DNA from 3 places in the Pectobacterium sp. A5351 genome. Region 1 is predicted to be linked to each of the others. Evidence: predicted binding sites of a transcription regulator. Region 1 holds the regulator's gene; each other region holds the start of a gene.

Region 1 (4,141 bases):
TGAAAGCTTCGTCGTTATTCACTTTCAGGGGTTGGATAATATTGATTACCCCTATCTGCTGGCCATGTTGCAGGGATCGTTTATCTCCCACATCAACACGTTGGTCGTTCCCGGCGGGAAAATGGGGCTGGCGATGGAGCTCATCATGGCACCGCTGGTGCAGCGGTTAATTGAAGGGAAAACCATCGAATAAGCATCGAGATATACGGGCGACCACAGGGTGAGGCCTCCCTGCGGGAACCTCCCCCTGTGTTTCCGCTAATAACAGGCTTAAGTGACCAGAATTAGTACCCAGAGAAAGGGATTATTCCAGCACTCTAATTTCGTGGCTGTGCGTTACCTCAACGGCTTTGCCCAGCATCAGTGCCACAGAGCAGTATTTTTCCGCTGATAGTGCGACAGCTCGCTCAACGGCTTTGTCGGTCAGCCCTTTTCCCGTCACGATAAAATGCAGATTGATATGGGTAAATAAACGCGGCGCGTCAGACCGGCGCTCTGACGTCAGTTTCACTTCGCAGTCCGCCACATCGTTGCGGCCTTTTTGCAGAATCGACACCACATCAATCGCGCTGCATCCCCCCACAGACATCAACACCATTTCCATCGGACTGGGCGCTTTATCACCGGAATTACCGTCCATCAAGATCTGGTGCCCTGACGCGGATTCGCCCAAAAACGTTAAGCCTTCAACCCATTTTACCCGTGCCTGCATGGTGCCTCTCCACTAAAAATTTTTTGAAAATTTATACCGTTACTGTACAAAAACCAGCGTTAATCAGAGCTTTGTCATGCTGAAGCGAGACAACACAAGACACGTCCTTAAAGCTGTGTTAAAACGAAAATAGAATAGACCTTTTCTGGACAAACCCAGAAACGAAGAAGATGATGACGTAGCCGGACATACCCCAGCCACGTTTACGGTGCGGCAAGGCAGCAACCGGAAAATCAAGGGTACAGTGGTTCCAGTATATTCCCTGACGTCATTCTGCCTAGACTGAATTTTATTTTTTTTAGCAGTTAAACACGCCGTACAGGGAACTCTGACCCCTGTAATTTGCGCAGTGAATTACAACAGAGGATGATAGCGAATGGTTCTCGGCAAACCGCAAACAGACCCAACTCTCGAATGGTTCCTTTCCCATTGTCATATCCACAAGTATCCATCGAAGAGCACGCTTATTCACCAAGGTGAAAAAGCAGAAACGCTTTACTACATCGTGAAAGGCTCTGTCGCAGTGCTAATCAAAGATGAAGAAGGCAAGGAAATGATCCTTTCCTACCTCAATCAGGGCGATTTTATCGGCGAGCTCGGCCTGTTTGAAGAAGGTCAGGAACGCAGCGCTTGGGTGCGGGCAAAAACCGCCTGTGAAGTGGCTGAAATTTCCTATAAAAAGTTCCGCCAGCTCATTCAGGTTAACCCAGATATCCTCATGCGTCTGTCTGCGCAAATGGCAAGCAGACTCCAGGTTACTTCAGAGAAAGTCGGCAACCTCGCCTTCCTTGATGTGACCGGCCGTATTGCTCAAACGCTACTCAACCTGGCCAAACAACCTGATGCCATGACGCATCCAGATGGCATGCAAATAAAAATTACTCGTCAGGAAATTGGGCAAATCGTTGGCTGCTCGCGTGAAACCGTGGGCCGCATTCTGAAAATGTTAGAAGACCAGAACCTGATCTCTGCGCACGGTAAAACGATTGTCGTTTACGGCACTCGCTAAATCCCTGCCGCTGTACCCTACCAATAAAAAAGCGTGAAGCCTCGGCCTCAGGCTTTTTTTATGGCGAGCTTCCTGCTCGCCACCCTTCGGGCCGTTGCTGACGCAACGTTGAAAAACGTTCCCTACGTTTTTTTATGGCTGCTCTTTTGAGAGCGCACTCAGTTTGCTGCGTTAACAACCTGTGCGACGGCTTTTGCAAACTTATCCATCCCCTGCACAATGTCGTCTTCATCAATGATCAAAGACGGCACAAAGCGGATGACGTTCGGCCCTGCCATCAGTACCATCAGGCCCTGAGCCGTTGCAGCAGCCAAAAACTCGCCTGCACGACCATGCCACTGCGATTTCAGTTCTGCCCCCAACAACAGCCCCATACCGCGAACCTGCTCAAATACGCCGTACTGCTGGTTGATTTTCTCCAGTTCACTGACAAAGCGAGCGTGCCGATCTGCGACACCTGACAGCACTTCCGGCGTATTGATGATATCCAGCGCCGCTTCCGCCACCGCACAGGCCAGCGGGTTGCCGCCGTAGGTGGTTCCGTGTACCCCCACCGTCATCGCAGAGGCAATCTCTTCCGTCGTCAGCATCGCACTAATCGGGAAACCGCCGCCCAGCGCTTTAGCGGTGGTGAGAATATCCGGCGTAATACCGTAATGCATATAGCTGAATAATTTACCGGTACGACCCATCCCACTCTGCACTTCATCAAATACCAGCAGCGCCTTGTGTTGATTGCACAGCTCGCGAACACCTTGCAAAAACTCAGGCGTAGCAGGCGTAATGCCGCCCTCACCCTGAATCGGCTCCAGCACGACGGCACAGGTGTGATCGTCCATCACTGCTTTGACCGCAGCCAAATCGTTGAAAGGAACATGGACAATATCCGCCGGCTTAGGCCCGAAGCCATCGGCATATTTAGGCTGTCCGCCAACCGAGACAGTGAACAGCGTCCGGCCATGGAATGCATTGTAGAAGGCAATGATCTTGGTTTTATACGGGCTATGACGTTTAACCGCATAGTGACGTGCCAGTTTAAATGCCGCTTCGTTAGCTTCAGCGCCGGAGTTAACAAAGAACACGCGATCGGCAAAAGTGGCATCAATCAATTTGCTGGCGAGACGTAGCGCAGGTTCGTTGGTGAAAATATTGCTGGTGTGCCACAGCTTTTCACCCTGTTGCTGCAATGCGTTCACCAGTGCAGGATGGCAGTGACCCAGTGCCGTAACCGCAATGCCACCAGAGAAATCAATATACTCGCGGCCATCCTGATCCCAGACGCGGCTCCCTTTACCTTTCACTGGTACAAACTTCGCGGGTGCATAAACCGGCAAAATCACTTTATCGTGAGTATCCCGTGTCACTGCTTTCTGCTCTGCTGCCATTTGCTGCCTCACTCTGCTGTCCATCATATCGGAATGAAAATATAGTCAATAAATATGCATAAAAAATCAATAACAGGCAATATTAAATCGGCTATTGGAGAGAATAACTCTCTATATGGCTAAATTTTAAGGAAATTATCCAAAAGTTGATGCCCTTGCTGGCTGAGAATGCTTTCTGGATGAAACTGCACTCCCTCCAGCGGCAATACGCGATGGCGGATTCCCATAATTTCGTCACGTTTTCCTTCCGATTCGCTCCAGGCCGTAACCTCAAAGCAATCGGGTAGAGAGGCGGAATCAATGATGAGTGAATGATAGCGGGTAACCGTCAAAGGCTGAGCTAGCCCCGTAAAAACGCCTGTATTGCTGTGCGCAATCGCAGACGTTTTCCCGTGCATGACCTGCCGTGCCCGCACCACGCGCGCGCCGAACGCCTGCCCCATCGCCTGATGGCCAAGGCATACGCCCAGAATCGGTAATTTATCGGCGAAGTGACGGATTGCAGCCAGTGAAATACCCGCCTCATCCGGTGTACAAGGGCCCGGTGAAATGACCAATCGCTCAGGCGCAAGCTGTTCAATCTCACGCAGCGTGAGTTCATCATTACGCTTCACCACAACCTGCGCACCAAGCTCACAAAAGTATTGGTAAAGGTTGTAGGTAAAGGAGTCGTAGTTATCGATAATTAGCAGCATATTTTACTTAACCCATTGATAAATAATAAACATATTATTTATTTTTTCTTTCCATACTCGCATGAATACCTGCAATTTTTTTCGATACCTTCTTATTGTTTGGGCTAAAGCGATAAAAACCATTGTACCCGTCTCCGGCATGAAAGGGATGACAAGAAATTGCCGTTAACAAAGCCCCCTGCCCACATATCATCACGCACTAATGAGCTGGTGCAGCCTTCGTCATTGGCCGTGCGTGAGCGAATGGCCTACCACAGAGTAAAATGATTTTCTGTCAGCCGCGCAATGCCCGCCAACTCGGGGTCGCTGGCAGTATCATCTTCCCTGACTTCACCCGATG
Region 2 (4,141 bases), 2.1 Mb from region 1:
GCGGCATCACCCATCCGGCGGCGGTAGCGCTGTGTCGTCAACTGGTGGACATCACGCCCGATGGTCTGGAATGCGTTTTTCTGGCGGATTCCGGCTCAGTGGCTGTCGAAGTGGCGATGAAAATGGCGCTGCAATATTGGCAAGCATGTGGTGAAACCCGCCAGCGCTTTCTCACCCTGTGTCATGGTTATCACGGTGATACCTTCGGTGCGATGTCCGTGTGCGATCCACAAAATTCGATGCACAGTTTGTATCAGGGTTATCTGCCTACCCACCTGTTTGTCGATGCACCGCCCTGCGATACTCTCAGCGAAGGCGCTTTTGCCGACGAGTGGCAAGAAACCGATATCGCGCCGCTACAGGCGATGCTGTCAGAGCACGCTCATGAAATCGCCGCCGTGATTCTGGAGCCCATCGTGCAAGGGGCGGGCGGAATGCGCTTTTACCACCCAGCCTATCTGAGCAGGGTGCGGGAACTGTGCGACCAATGGGATATTTTGCTGATTGCCGATGAGATCGCCACCGGGTTTGGCCGCACTGGCAGGCTGTTTGCCTGCGAACATGCAGGAATTTCGCCCGACATTATGTGCCTGGGAAAAGCGCTTACCGGCGGTTATATGACGCTCTCCGCCACGCTGACCACCCGGTTGATCGCCGAAACGATCAGCAATGGCTCGGCAGGCTGTTTTATGCACGGCCCCACATTTATGGGTAATCCGCTTGCGTGCGCGGCGGCCAACGCCAGCCTGTCGCTGTTGGCGGAGAACCGCTGGCAGCAGCAGGTACAGCAGATTGAGCGGCAGTTGCGAGAAGCACTGCAACCCTGCGCGGATTCTCCGCTGGTGGCGAACGTTCGCGTGCTGGGCGCTATCGGCGTAGTGGAAACACAGCGTCCGGTTAATATGGCACGACTACAGCGTTTCTTCGTCGAGCGCGGCGTCTGGATTCGTCCTTTTGGTCGACTCATTTATCTGATGCCGCCGTTTATCATTCAGCCTGATGAGCTGCGTAGACTGACCGACGCCGTCTGTTCCGCTATCCGTGACGAACAGCTCTTTAGCTAAGTAATAATTTAAGATGCAACGCAATCTGCATTGCATCCCTTATCGCTGTGCCGATCTGCCAGCATAGCCATATGACGTTAACAGTGTGAGCTGTGGCACATTAATTCCATTAGCGTTATGATAATACTCTCAGCTAATCAGGAATTTCCCATGCGTAATACGTTCATTGTTTGCTGGCAGTATTTACGCGCTTTCGCATTGATTTATCTCTGCCTGCTGGCAGGCAATGCGGTATCCGCGTTACTTCCGTTCACTATCCCTGGCAGTATCATCGGCATGCTGGTTTTGTTCACGCTTCTTGCCTCACAAATCCTGCCCGCACAGTGGGTGAAATCAGGCTGCCACCTTCTTATTCGCCATATGGCGATGCTGTTCGTCCCCATTGGCGTCGGTGTGATGAATTATTACGATCTGCTCAGTCAACAGTTTGGCCCCATCGTGATTTCTTGTTTGGTCAGTACCTTTATTGTGATGCTGGTTGTAGGTTTCAGTACTCAGGTAATGCAGCGTGAAAGCACCATGGCCAGTGACCGCACACCGCCGAAGGATAAAGAATAATGTTCAGCTATTTGTGGTGGTCACTCCCTCTCACCCTGATTGTGTTTTTCACCGCGCGTAAACTGGCCGTGCTGACCAGGATCTCCTTGTTGAATCCGCTACTGGTGTCGATGGCGATTATTATCCCGCTGCTGTTGGTGTTGAAGATTCCCTACGAGCACTATTTTCAAGGCAGCAAAGTCCTTAACGACCTGCTGCAACCGGCAGTGGTCGCACTGGCGTTCCCCCTTTATGAACAGTTGCACCAAATTCGCGCCCGCTGGAAATCGATCATCAGCGTGTGCTTCATCGGCAGTCTGGCAGCCATTATTTCCGGTACGCTGGTAGCGCTGTGGATGGGGGCCTCGCCGGAAATCGCCGCCTCAGTGCTGCCTAAATCAGTCACCACCCCCATTGCGATGGCCGTCGCTAGTTCTATTGGCGGTATCCCCGCTATCAGCGCCGTCTGCGTGATTTTTGTCGGCATTCTCGGCGCCGTATTAGGCCACAGCCTGTTCAACCGCGTGGGCATCAAAACCAAAGCTGCTCGCGGGTTGTCGATGGGCACCGCTTCGCATGCCCTCGGCACGGCGCGCTGCGCGGAGGTTGATTATCAGGAAGGGGCATTCAGTTCACTGGCGCTGGTCATCTGCGGGATCATCACGTCGTTGATAGCGCCGTTCGTCTTCCCTGTACTCCTGCTCGTCGTTAGTTAAGGCCAAATAGGGACGGTGTGTATTTCACACCGCCCACTATAAAATTGAGATACATCTCGCATTTAGAAGTTAATTTGCATCCATTTCATTCAACAAAGAGATTTTGATCACAAATTATTGCTACTCTGCTACCTAACATGATGTTATTGACGGGTAAAAAGAGTAAGCCACTATGCATCCACGATTTGAAAACGCCTTCCAGCAATTACCTGCCAGTCTGCAAGCCGCGATCCGCCCATTGCTCGATAAACCGGATTTCGCCGCCATGCTAACCGCGGACGAGGTGAATGCCGTCGGTGAAGCCAGCCAGTTAGACACCGATACATTAGCCTTTGCGCTATTGCCGCTGGCAGCCGCCTGCGCACAAGCGCCTATCTCGAATTTTCAGGTTGGCGCGATTGCGCAAGGGCTTAGCGGCAATTTCTACTTTGGTGCCAACATGGAGTTCAGCGCCGTTCAGCTTCAGCAAACGGTGCATGCCGAACAAAGCGCCGTCAGCCATGCCTGGCTGCGCAATGAGCGCGGATTACAAGCCGTCACCGTGAACTACACGCCATGCGGACACTGCCGCCAGTTTATGAACGAATTGCGCAATGCGGCATCGCTGCGGATTCAACTACCGGGTCGCCAGCCCGCCGTGCTCAGCCACTATCTGCCAGATTCCTTTGGCCCCGTCGATCTACACATCGATACTTTACTGATGGATGACGTCAACCACGGTGCAACCTTGCAGAATGTGAATGCACTTGCGCGTCAGGCGCTGGATGCCGCCAACCGTAGCCATGCACCCTACAGCAAAGCCATTAGCGGTATTGCGTTGGAGACATCAGGCGGCAACACCTATACCGGACGCTATGCGGAAAATGCGGCGTTCAATCCTAGCCTGCCACCTTTGCAAGCCGTGTTAAATCTGATGAACCTTGCCGGCGAAGATCTGTGCACGGTGAAACATGCCGTTGTCGTTGAACGTCGCAATGCGGTTGTCAGCCACTGGGCAATTTCTCAAATTATGCTGGCCGAATTGGGCTGCACCGATGTTGAACACCACTTTATTGAGGAATAGTAACAGCGATAAGCGCAGACTTTCAGCAATGGGAAGGGTGAAAAAAGAGAGGTGAATCGATAAAGCCTGCATTTCGACTAAGATGCAAGCCATCTGTAACTATTTTAATTAACAATTTCTGTACATATTCTCTGGGTAATTTAAGATTCGCAGCAGTTTCTTATCGACAACACCTGAGTTTCTTTTTTGCTATCCGAAGAGTAAAAAGCCATGGAATTAGAATACGAAAGCAAACGTCCTCTCCATATTCCCTACGCTGGTCCAATCTTGCTTGAATTCCCCCTGCTGAATAAAGGCAGCGCATTTACCGAAGAAGAACGCGCTAACTTTAACCTGCATGGTCTGCTGCCTGAAGCCGTCGAAACCATCGAAGAACAGGCAGAACGCGCCTGGCGTCAGTATCAGGAATTCAAGCACGATATTGAAAAGCACGTTTACCTACGCAACATTCAGGATACCAACGAAACCCTGTTCTACCGCCTGTTGGACGGTCACCTCAGTGAGATGATGCCCATCATCTACACCCCGACCGTTGGCGAAGCCTGTGAGCACTTCTCCGATATCTATCGCCGCGCCCGTGGCCTGTTTATCTCCTACCCTAACCGCGCACATATTGACGATATGCTGCAAAACGCCACCAAACAGAACGTGAAAGTCATCGTGGTGACCGACGGTGAACGTATTCTGGGTCTGGGCGACCAGGGCATTGGTGGTATGGGGATTCCAATCGGTAAACTTTCCCTGTACACCGCGTGTGGCGG
Region 3 (4,141 bases), 330 kb from region 1:
ATCTGCTGCCTAATTTCATCTTTGTTGCCAACATTGAATCCAAAGATCCACAGCAGATTATTTCCGGTAACGAAAAAGTGGTGCGCCCGCGTCTGGCTGACGCCGAATTCTTCTTTAATACCGACCGTAAGAAGCGTTTGGAAGATCACCTGCCGCGTCTGGAAACCGTTTTGTTCCAGCAGCAGTTGGGTACGCTGCGCGACAAAACTGACCGCATTCAGGCACTGGCAGGTTGGGTGGCTGGTCAGATTGGCGCTGATGTGAATCACGCGACGCGTGCGGGTCTGCTGTCCAAGTGTGACCTGATGACCAACATGGTGTTTGAATTCACCGACACGCAGGGCGTGATGGGGATGCACTATGCGCGTCATGATGGCGAAGCGGAAGATGTTGCCGTTGCGCTGAATGAGCAGTATCAGCCGCGCTTTGCAGGTGATGAACTGCCGTCTTCCTCAGTGGCCTGTGCGCTGGCGATTGCCGACAAGATGGATACGTTGGCAGGGATTTTTGGCATTGGCCAACACCCGAAAGGCGACAAAGACCCGTTTGCGCTGCGTCGTGCCGCCCTCGGTGTGCTGCGTATCATCGTCGAAAAACGTCTGCCGCTGGATTTGCAGACGCTGGCCGAAGAAGCGGTGCGTTTGTATGGTGCCAAGCTGACTAACGCCAACGTTGTTGATGATGTGATTGAGTTTATGCTCGGTCGTTTCCGCGCCTGGTATCAGGAAGAAGGCCACAGCGTGGATACTATTCAGGCGGTATTGGCGCGTCGTCCAACTCGCCCGGCAGATTTCGATGCCCGCGTGAAAGCCGTCAGCCACTTCCGTTCGCTGGATGCCGCCGCAGCGCTGGCAGCGGCTAACAAGCGCGTTTCCAACATTCTGGCGAAGTCTACCGATACGCTGAATGAGAGCGTCAACGCTGCCGTATTGAAAGACGCGGCGGAAATTACGCTGGCAACGCACCTTGTTGTGCTGCGCGACAAGCTGACGCCGCTGTTTGCTGAAGGTCGCTATCAGGAAGCGCTGGTTGAGTTGGCTTCGCTGCGTGAACCTGTCGATGCATTCTTCGATCAGGTGATGGTAATGGCGGAAGATGAGCAGGTGCGTGTGAACCGCCTGACGCTGCTGAGCCAACTGCGTGAGCTGTTCTTGCAGGTTGCGGATATTTCCGTGCTGCAATAACGGCGATAGCGTCACCGTCGTCCTAATCCCCGAGTCGGTTCTCCTGCTCGGGGGTTATTTTTTCCGCGTTGTAAACGTCCCGCTGCTGTTCCTGTCCGTAACGACGGACTACTCCATGCTAAAACCCTGTCGTCATACTTTTTTAATACTGTTCATTTAAGCATGAATTTACTCGCCCAGTGCCTGTGCTCGCCCCGGTATCTCGATCCTAAAAGAGCGGCATTATGTTGTCAGATCTGGCCTTTTCCTGCACAGCCAGCCTGATTCGACTATGCTTATGTCGTAGAAAATCTTGTCATGGAAAATCCGTCGCTAGCGTGTTTTTGTCTGAGTAAAGCACGTCTGGCGGGGCAGTAAGCATAACAGGAGTAGGGCATGAGAAGGCTGATGATGTACCGTTCACGCTGGCTGCTGCCAGTTCTGGTTATTCTGGCGGCATTGCAGTTGGCTGCCTGTGGTGACAGCGAGGCGGAGCAGCGGAAGGCATTCATTGCATTCCTGCAAAGCGCACAGTCGCAGCAGGATGGGACGCTGCCAGCATTGACGGAAGAACAAAAGAAGAGTTTTGGCAATTTTGCCAACGATTATGCGATTTTAACCACCTTTTCTCAGCAGTTTAATCAGGCTGTATCCGGCAGTTTGACGCCGATGCTGGGGCAAATTTCCCGTATTCGCGTCCCTAAAGACTATCTGATACAGCGTGATGACCTTCGGCAATCTATCGGGGCAATGAACCTGCTGAGCCAGCATGTGCAGGCGGCGAAAGTGCAGGCGGACAATGCCCACCGAATGCTAAAACAACCTGAAGAGGTGCAGATACCCTATGAGCGGCTGTATGCACGCACGGTAATACAGCCAACTAACGCGCTGTTGCCCGCCATTCCGAGTGCGATTGCCTTCGCACAGAGCCTGATTCAGATCGGTGATTTCCTTCAGGCTCAGGGCGATCAGGTTGTGTTTAATGGTGCATCGGTGCAATTCCGTACGCCGCAGCAGGTGGCGCAATATAATGGCATGGTGGTGGCGTTACCTATGCAACAGCAGAATTTAATGAATGCGCTTAGAGGGATAAATGGCGTGAATTATCCCTAGCGGCGTTGTTTTTTTAGTGCGTCAACGATTCTATATTACGGGTCGGTATGCTGGGTAAAGTTGAGTTTGGCTGGGAGAGGGTGAAAATAAATTGTGATTTACATCACATAAATAAAACAAACACACACCATTAAAATGTGATGTAAATCACATATGGTGAGTCGTATTTGTCTGGGAATTGGTTTAGTTTTTCATTTTTAACGGCTTTTTGTGAAGTAAATCACCTATTTGTATCGTTGATGTAGGGTGGTTGTGTGATTTTTGTCACGTTCCTGCCATGGAGTTGCGGTATGAAAACAGCGTGTTAGAGTCCGCGCTGCATACAGTAATACTGACGGAAGCAATCGGTGTTTTGATAACCGATAGGTCTATAACCAGCCGAGGTTTTGGTCACTGCTGATATCTCGGTAAAAAATAAGACTGTCGGTCGTTGTTGCTAACCATCGCTGCAACTAACACATATTGTCACGCCGTCTCACGATAATTACCACGCGCTCTTATTGTCAGCGCGTTTCAATAGGGGTGTGTTTTTATGCTTTCACCAGATATTAAGATCAAAGTGCAAAACTTTGGTCGCTTCCTCAGCAATATGGTTATGCCCAATATTGGCGCCTTTATCGCCTGGGGTATTATTACCGCGCTGTTTATTCCTACCGGCTGGATTCCCAATGAAACGTTGGCGAAGCTCGTCGGCCCGATGATTACGTATTTGCTGCCATTGCTGATTGGTTATACCGGCGGACGTCTGGTATTCGGTGAGCGTGGTGGCGTGGTGGGTGCAATTACGACGATGGGTGTGATCGTCGGGACTGATATCCCGATGTTCCTCGGCGCCATGATCGTCGGTCCATTGGGCGGCTGGGCGATCAAACGTTTTGACCGCGTGGTCGACGGTAAAATCAAGAGCGGCTTTGAAATGCTGGTCAACAACTTCTCTGCCGGTATTATCGGTATGTTGTTGGCAATTCTGTCATTTTTGGCGATTGGTCCGCTGGTTGAAGTCTTCTCTCAGGTACTGGCTTCCGGCGTTAACCTGATGGTACAGAACAACCTGCTGCCGTTTACGTCCATCTTCGTTGAACCCGCGAAAATTCTGTTCCTGAACAATGCGATCAACCACGGTATCTTCTCACCACTGGGCATTCAGCAGGCAACGGAAACCGGCAAGTCTATTTTCTTCCTGATCGAAGCAAACCCAGGCCCAGGTATGGGCGTGTTGATGGCTTATATGTTCTTCGGTCGTGGTAATGCGAAAGAGTCTGCGCCAGGTGCGGCGATTATCCACTTCCTGGGCGGGATTCATGAAATTTACTTCCCGTATGTACTGATGAATCCGCGTCTGATTATCGCGGTGATTCTGGGCGGGATGACTGGCGTGTTTACGCTGAGCGTGCTGGGCGGTGGTTTGGTTTCTCCAGCGTCTCCAGGTTCGATTCTGGCGGTGCTGGCGATGACGCCAAAAGGCGCTTACTTCGCTAACCTCGCAGCCATTGCAGCGGCCTTCGCAGTATCCTTCATCGTGTCGGCGATTCTGCTGAAAAGCACCAAGCAAAAAGAAGAAGATCTGAGCGACGCAACGCGCCGCGTACAGGAAATGAAAGCCTCTGCGAAAGGTACGGCGACGAGCGTTGGCGTCAGCGGCGATATGAGCACCGTACGTAAAATCATTGTCGCCTGTGACGCCGGTATGGGTTCCAGTGCGATGGGGGCTGGCGTGCTGCGCAAGAAGGTGCAGGATGCCGGGCTGACCAACATTTCGGTGACCAACAGCGCGATCAACAGTCTGCCGGACGATGTCGACCTGGTCATTACGCACCGCGATCTGACCGAACGTGCGATGCGTCATGCGCCGCAGGCACAGCACA

The links. Region 1 encodes CRP, which controls carbon source genes, mostly activating them, when cyclic AMP is high. Its sites were predicted from a motif close to ATGTGANNNNNNTCACAT; they were not measured.
Region 2: the regulator CRP is predicted to act here: its motif matches at 2,413-2,430, upstream of cdd (cytidine deaminase).
Region 3: the regulator CRP is predicted to act here: its motif matches at 2,529-2,546, upstream of O1Q74_RS19575 (PTS mannitol transporter subunit IICBA).

The regions. Positions count from the first base shown of each region.
Region 1 is NZ_CP116477.1:3,916,296-3,920,436, forward strand. It holds gene O1Q74_RS18075 (phosphoribulokinase) at 1-193, shown strand, start outside; gene O1Q74_RS18080 (OsmC family protein) at 305-712, opposite strand; gene crp (cAMP-activated global transcriptional regulator CRP) at 1,089-1,721, shown strand; gene argD (bifunctional acetylornithine/succinyldiaminopimelate transaminase) at 1,880-3,106, opposite strand; gene O1Q74_RS18095 (aminodeoxychorismate synthase component II) at 3,226-3,801, opposite strand.
Region 2 is NZ_CP116477.1:1,572,453-1,576,593, reverse strand. It holds gene bioA (adenosylmethionine--8-amino-7-oxononanoate transaminase) at 1-1,064, shown strand, start outside; gene O1Q74_RS07490 (CidA/LrgA family protein) at 1,215-1,622, shown strand; gene O1Q74_RS07485 (CidB/LrgB family autolysis modulator) at 1,622-2,317, shown strand; gene cdd (cytidine deaminase) at 2,490-3,380, shown strand; gene O1Q74_RS07475 (NAD-dependent malic enzyme) at 3,591-4,141, shown strand, end outside.
Region 3 is NZ_CP116477.1:4,247,790-4,251,930, reverse strand. It holds gene glyS (glycine--tRNA ligase subunit beta) at 1-1,184, shown strand, start outside; gene O1Q74_RS19580 (DUF3053 domain-containing protein) at 1,560-2,276, shown strand; gene O1Q74_RS19575 (PTS mannitol transporter subunit IICBA) at 2,809-4,141, shown strand, end outside.